2 regions of the Micromonospora sp. NPDC051924 genome follow, and region 1 is predicted to be linked to the other one. Evidence: riboswitches for the same ligand, from Rfam matches in the RefSeq annotation. Region 1 holds a riboswitch; the other holds the start of a gene.
The links. A riboswitch is a leader RNA that binds a small molecule or an ion and turns the genes downstream of it on or off. The one in region 1 is predicted to bind cyclic di-AMP.
Positions count from the first base shown of each region.

Region 1 (3,465 bases):
GATGAACGCCGGCTGGTTGGTGGCGTAGTCCGGGTCGATGGTGACCAGGCCGGTGTGCGGCGTGGCGGTGCCCTGGAACGGCGCCTTCATCAGGTCGAAGTAGTGCGACCAGTCCCAGTACGGACCCGGGTCCCAGTGCATCCCGGCGACGTTGCCGGGGAGGATGCCGGGCACGTTGTCGTGGCCCAGGATGTGCTGCCGGTCCAGCGGGATCTGGAAGCGCAGCGCCAGGTGGCGGACCAGCTTGGCCGAGGTCCGGTACATCGCCTCGGTGTACCAGGTGCCGTGGCCGGCGAAGCCCTCGTGCTCGATGCCGATGGACTTGGCGTTCACGTACCAGTTGCCGGCGTGCCAGCCGACGTCCTTGGCCTTGATGTGCTGGGCGACGTAGCCGTCCACCGAGCGCAGCGTGTAGTGCCAGCCCAGGTAGGTCTTGTCCTGGACCAATTTCACGCTGGGGCCGAAGTAGCCCTCGGTGTCGTGGATGACGATGTATTCGATCTTCTGCTGGGCCGGCCGCGCGCCGAGGTCGTGGTTGCCGTAGTCGCCGGCGCCCGGGCCGTACTTCTCGTACGGGGCGGGAATCCACTCGCAGGCGAGCCGGACCGGGCATTCCAGGCCGTCCGGCCGCTCGGCGCGGCGCAGGCCCAGCTTGTGCAGCCCGGACTCGTCCGGCGTCACGGCGGCGGCGGCGAGGGTCACCCGCTGGCCGTCGTCGGTGGTCCGGCTGGCGCCCTGGCCGATCTGGTCGTACACCTCGTCGGCGAAGGCCGCCGCGGCGTCCTCGGTGTCCGCGCCGGAGTACCGGGCCACCGCGCCGTACCAGGCCGCCGGGTCGCTGCCGGCGCCGACCGGCCCGCCCAGATCCTTCTGGTACGAGGCGAGCAGCGCCGCGCCGCCCCGGATGTTCGCGACGGCGTCGGTACGCAGCGTCTCCACCGGGATGCCGGTGAGCGCGGCGGCGGCGTCGACGGTCTGCAGGGACGCCTGCGGCAGCACGTCGCCGGAGGGCGCGGCGGCGACGGTCGGGTCGAGCGTGAGCGGGCGGGAGTCGTCGCCGCGCGGGTCCTCGTTCTCGTCCACGTGTGAGCTGGACGGGGTCGAGGCGACCTGCTCGGCGTCGGTCAGGTGCATCGGGCCGTAGCCGCCGCTCGTGCTGGGCTGGCCCGGGTGGGTGTCCCAGCGGGACTCCAGGTACGAGACGCCGAGCAGGACGCTCTGCGGCACGCCGTACTCGTCGGCCGCGCCGGCGTACTGCTGCTGCCGGTCGGCGGTGTCGGCGCTGGACGGCTCGGCGGCCACCGGGCCGGTGGTCGCGAGCGCGGTGGCCGCCGCGACGGCGGCGGCCAGCAGTATCCGTCTGCCCGACGGCGGGGGTGAGAGGTGCATCGAACCTCCAGACAGGGATGGGGGTCACTGCGTTCCCACCCTCACTCCGCACCCGCCTTGCGGTCAATACCTTTCCGGCTGGTAAAACCCGCTGAAGAAAACCTTCATCCTCCGGATCGTGGCCGCAACTTCGCGTACGGAGTGTCACGGCCGCGTGAGTTGCGTCTTGATAACGGCGATCTCTACTCTGGTCAATCGTCGGCCGGCAGTTTCATCGCCCAGCCCGGGTGGTGACGGTCGGACACCGCCGAGTCGCCTCCGGGCGAGCCGGGGACCCAGGTAACTGGGGTGAATCCGCAGCCTCTGCGGTAGGGCGGCTCCCTTCCTGCCCGAACCCGTCAGCTAACCCGGTAGGCGGTCCGGAAGAAGGAGTACGGAGCCCGGTGGCTAACCATGCCCCGCGGCCGCCGTCGGCGCGGTCACTCGACCGGCTGACGGCTGCGCCGCGTTCACGCTGGTCCCGCTTCACCACCGCCCTCGCCGCCCTGGTCGGCACCGCCGTCATCCTGACCGGCGGCGCCACGGCGGCCCACGCAGACCCGTCGGTCGCCGAGATCGAAGCCCAGATCGACCGGGACTGGAACAAGCTCGAACCGATCATCGAAAAGGTCAACGCCACCCGCGAGGACCTCGCCGCCAACCGCAAGCAGGCCGCCGCGCTGGCCAAGCAGATCGCCCCGCTGCAGGCCAAGGTCGACCAGGCCCTCGGGCAGGTCGGCGGTCTCGCCGCCGACGCCTACAAGGGGGACAACCTCTCCACGGTGAACGCGCTGCTGGGCAGCCGCTCCCCGGGTGAGGTGGTCGACAGCCTGGAACTGCTCGACCGCTTCGCGCACCGCCAGCAGCAGCAGGTGCAGACGGTGGCCGAGCTGCGCGACCAGCTGGCCGCCAAGAAGCAGCCGCTGGACGACATGATCGCCAAGCTGGCCCGTACCGAGGCCCAGCTCGCGGCGCAGAAGAAGCAGATCGACGCCGAGATCGCCCGGCTCCAGAAGCTGCGGCTCAAGGTGTACGGCAACGGGGGCGGCGGGCCGCTGCGTCCGGCGCCCTGCCCGGCCGGCTACCCGGGTGGCCCCGGCGGGGTCGCGGCCAAGTTCGCCTGCGCCCAGATCGGCAAGATCTACGTCTGGGGCGCCGCCGGGCCGGACCACTACGACTGCTCCGGCCTGACCATGGCCGCCTGGGCCAAGGCCGGTGTCTCGCTGCCGCACAACGCGCGCCAGCAGCACGACGTCACCCGGCGGGTGAGCCGCAGCGAGCTACAGGTAGGCGACCTGGTCTTCTACTACAGCGACCTGCACCACGTCGCGTTGTACGTCGGTAACGGCTGGGTGGTGCACGCCTCCCAGTCCGGCAAGCCGATCACCATGAAGCGCGTCGACGACGGCCAGATCAACAGTTACGGCCGACCGGGCTGACGGTCCGCAGGGGCTCCCGCGACGCGGGGGCCCCTGCATCGTTCCTCAGCGGGTCGGCCAGACCCGCCAGTTCTGCCAGGACCGGCTCGGCGTCGGCCCGCGCTGCCCCTGGTAGCGCGACCCGTAGACCGCGGAACCGTACGGGTGCTCGGCCGGCGAGGAGAGCCGGAAGATGCAGAGCTGGCCGATCTTCATGCCCGGCCAGAGGGTGATCGGCAGGTTCGCCACGTTGGACAGCTCCAGCGTGACATGGCCGGAGAAGCCCGGGTCGATGAAGCCCGCCGTCGAGTGGGTGAGCAGCCCGAGCCGGCCCAGGCTGGACTTGCCCTCCAGGCGGCCGGCGAGCTGGTCGCCCAGCGAGATCACCTCGAGGGTCGAGGCGAGCACGAACTCGCCCGGGTGCAGCACGAACGGCTCGCCCTCGGGAACCTCCACCATCGACGTCAGGTCGTCCTGCTGGACCGCCGGGTCGATGTGGGTGTAAAGGTGGTTGTTGAAGACCCGGAACAGCCGGTCCAGGCGTACGTCGATGCTGGACGGTTGCACCAGCGTGGGCTCGAAGGGCTCCAGCGCGAGCGTGCCCGCCTTGATCTCGGAGACCAGGTCGCGGTCGGAGAGCAGCATCGGAACACCATAGCGACCGGTACGGGTGACCTGC
Region 1 covers NZ_JBVJJA010000046.1:22,782-26,246, forward strand. The annotation lists gene ACZ6S5_RS28445 (N-acetylmuramoyl-L-alanine amidase) at 1-1,389, opposite strand, end outside; cyclic di-AMP (ydaO/yuaA leader) riboswitch at 1,625-1,760, shown strand; gene ACZ6S5_RS28450 (C40 family peptidase) at 1,773-2,807, shown strand; gene dcd (dCTP deaminase) at 2,853-3,431, opposite strand.

Region 2 (3,465 bases), on a different contig from region 1:
TGGTGGCCATGGTATGGCCCGGCGTGGCGTCGGCCGCCCCTGGCCCGGTCCCGAAACGCGCCGGCGGGCCCCGAACCTGTGGCCGCCCGGCCCGCCGTCAAGTGTGGTTCAACGCACGAAACGTGCTTCGTGTAAACCTTGACGCGCCTTCTGCTGCGTGTGACGGTGGTCGGCGAGGCCGCCTCCGCCGTCGGCCGGGTCGACCAGGTCGTAGGAAGGCACTGCATTGACGCCGACCACTCCGGAACAGGCACTCGCGGAGCTGTCCGCCGGTAACCGCAGGTTCGTCACCGGCGCCCCCCGCCATCCCAATCAGGATGCCGGCCACCGCGCCGCCGTCGCCGACGGCCAGCACCCGTTCGCGGTGATCGTCGGCTGCTCCGACTCCCGGCTCGCCGCCGAGATCATCTTCGACCGGGGCCTCGGCGACCTCTTCGTGGTCCGTACCGCCGGGCACACCGTCGGGCCCGAGGTGCTCGGCAGCGTCGAGTACGCGGTCACCGTCCTCGGCACCCCGCTGGTCGTGGTGCTCGGCCACGACTCCTGCGGCGCGGTGCAGGCCGCCCGCGAGTCGGTGCGCACCGGCACGTCCGCCGCCGGGCACCTCGGCGCGCTGGTGGACGCCGTCGCCCCCAGCCTGCTGCGGGCCGCCCGGGAGGGCGTCGAGGACGTCGACGGCATCGTCGACATCCACATCGCGCAGACCGTGGAGGCCATGCTGGCCCGCTCCGCCGTACTCGCCGAGCGGGTGTCCGCCGGGCGGTGCGGGGTGGTCGGCATGTCGTACCGGCTCAGCGCGGGCGAGGTGCGGACGGTGGCCGAGGTACCGGCCCGCACGCCGACCCCGACGCTGCCCGGCCCGGCCGCGGCCACGGACCCGGCGCCCACCACCGTCGCCGGCTGAACCGATACCGGAAACGCCACAGGGGCCGTCCCGCACGTGCGGGACGGCCCCTGCCGGTGCACGAGGTCGCTACAGCAGCGACATGTGCACGTGGTCGGTGTGGTTGGATGGTCCGCTGTACGACTTCCAACCGGTCGCCGGGAACCAGATCTGCCGGTTCCAGATCACGTAGTAGATGCCCAGCCGGTCGGCGTTGCGGATGAGGAAGGCGGCGACGTTGTTGCCGTACATCCGCGTGTCGTTGTTGTGCCAGGGAGAGAAGCCGCTCTTCTGCAGCGACCAGTCGCAGGCCCGGCCCTTCGGATGCTCCCACGGCCCACCGGAGCGGTAGCAGCCCGCGAAGCGATTGAAGCCGGCCCGTCGCACTTCCTTGTACGCGTGCAGCGTGCGCGGGGTGACGCAGCCGGAGGTGGTCGGGTCGTTCTCGCTGCACGACTCCGGCTTCCAGTCGCCGTCGGCCGTCCGACCGGGCCCCATCCGGGCAACCGGGGAGGTGGCCGAGACCAGACCGCCGGTGAAGCCGATGCCGCCGACCAACTTCAGTGCCTTCTCCGTCTCGGCCTTCTCGCGGGCCATCACGTTGGTCTGCTTCTGCTGCTCGCGCACCTCGGCGTCGAGGGCGAGCTTCGCCTGCTCGGCGCGGTTCTTCGCCGCGTTGACCTCGGCGAGCTTCTGCGCGTTCACCATGTTCAGCTCGTCCAGCGCGGCGGCCCGGCGGACGAACGAGTCGGGCGTGTTGCTCTCCAGCAGCATGGTCATCGCACCCAGCCGGCCGGTCCGGTAGGACTGCGCCGCGATCGCGGTGACCTGCGGGCTCAGCGCGTCGAGTTGCTGCTGCGCCGCCCGGACCTCCAGGGCCAGCTGGAGCTGGCGCTTCTTCGACTTCTCCAGCTTGTTCTTCGCCTGGAGGTAGTTCTTGTTCGCCTGGGCGATGGCGTCGGTGATGAGGAGGTCGCCGTCCTCCTCGTGCTCCGCGGGCGCGGGGTTGGTCGGCGCGGCCAGCGCCGGGGCGGGCCCGGCGAGGACGGCGCACGCGGCGAACACGGCCACCAGGGGTGTCAACCAGCGGCGCAGGGGTGCCGTCAACAGTGTTCCCTTCCGTCGACCGCCGACCGGGTTAGCTGCCGGGTTCGGGACGGAAGTGGCCCCTACCGCTGGCGCGGATTCACCCCAGGTACCTGGTTCCCCGGCTCGCCCGTGGGCGATTGGGCGGTGGCACCGCTGGCGCCGCTGCGCGCCTTCGGCGGTGACCGGGAGCGAGGTTACCCGAGAGTGCGTGCGGGGTTCTACGTCCGGAAGCCGACCAGAAGCCCTATTTCGTCGTGGCCCTGCGTGACCAGCGTCGCGTTTGAAATCGGTGGTCACGCTGCGGAGTGTCACCATGCCGGCTCCGTGGTCCTTTCCGGCCCGTGCCGCTCCCCGAGCGCCGCCAGGACGTCGTGCCGCGCCGCCGGCGGACGCGGCGTCACCGGCCCGCCCGGTCCGGCCGGCGTGCTGGCGGTCCCACCCCGGCCGGCGGTGGTGACCATCGCGGCCAGCCCGGTGGTCAGCGGTACGGCGGCGATCAGGCCGAGCGTGGCCACCGCGCTGCGGACGATCTCCTGGGCCATGAACTCACTGGTGAGGATCTCGCCGACCGGCCGGGAGTCGGCGACGAGCAGGAGCAGCAGCGGGAGCGACGCGCCCGCGTACGCCAGCACGATGGTGTTGACCGTGGACGCGATGTGCGCCCGGCCCACCCGGGTGGCCGCCCGGTAGAGCTGGCGCCGGGACAGCCCCGGGTTGGCGTGCGCCAGTTCGGTGACCGTGGCCGCCTGGGTGACCGTGACGTCGTCCAGCACGCCCAGCGAGCCGATGATGATGCCGGCGAGCAGCAGCCCGTGCAGGTCGACGTCCCGCTGGAACATGGAGAGCGTGGTGGCGTCCTCGCTGCCGAAGCCGGTGAGGTGGGTGGCCGCGGTGGCCAACGTGCCGAGGACCCCGGTGAGCACCAGGCTGCCCAGGGTGCCGAGGACCGCCACCGAGGTCTGCGCGGTGATGCCGTGCGTGAGGTAGAGCACCACGAACATGATCAGCGCGGCGCCGACGATAGCGACCAGCAGCGGCGGCTGGCCGGCGCCGATCCCGGGGAGCACGAAGCCGAGCAGGACGGCGAAGCTGGCGACCAGACCGCCCAGCGCGGCCAGCCCGCGCCAGCGGCCGAAGGCCACGATGGCGACGGCGAAGAGCACGGCCAGCCAGACCAGCGGCGTACCCCGCTGGTGCTCGGCGATGTTGTAGCTCTTCGTCGCCGGGTCGGCCGGGTCCGTCAGCTCGACCAGGATGATCCTGTCGCCGACCTCGACCCGGGGCGCGCCCGGCCCGGACGGGACCGGTGCCTCGACCTGGTGGCCGGCGTCCGGCCCCTGCTCGGCGGCGACGGTGACCGTGCCGCACGGACCCTCGGACCCGCCCGGACCACCCTCCGGGGTCTCCGGCGTCACCGGGCAGGGCTCGGTCACCACCCGGGTCACCGTGCCCTGGTAGCGCGGCAGGTCCGGGCCGCTCGCCGGCTCCCGGGT
Region 2 covers NZ_JBVJJA010000024.1:71,811-75,275, forward strand. The annotation lists gene ACZ6S5_RS20065 (helix-turn-helix transcriptional regulator) at 1-10, opposite strand, end outside; gene ACZ6S5_RS20070 (carbonic anhydrase) at 227-904, shown strand; gene ACZ6S5_RS20075 (coiled-coil domain-containing protein) at 974-1,990, opposite strand; cyclic di-AMP (ydaO/yuaA leader) riboswitch at 1,996-2,126, opposite strand; gene ACZ6S5_RS20080 (YibE/F family protein) at 2,281-3,465, opposite strand, start outside.
Region 2: it holds a riboswitch for cyclic di-AMP, as region 1 does, so the genes downstream of both, ACZ6S5_RS20075 (coiled-coil domain-containing protein) here and ACZ6S5_RS28450 (C40 family peptidase) in region 1, are expected to answer to the same signal.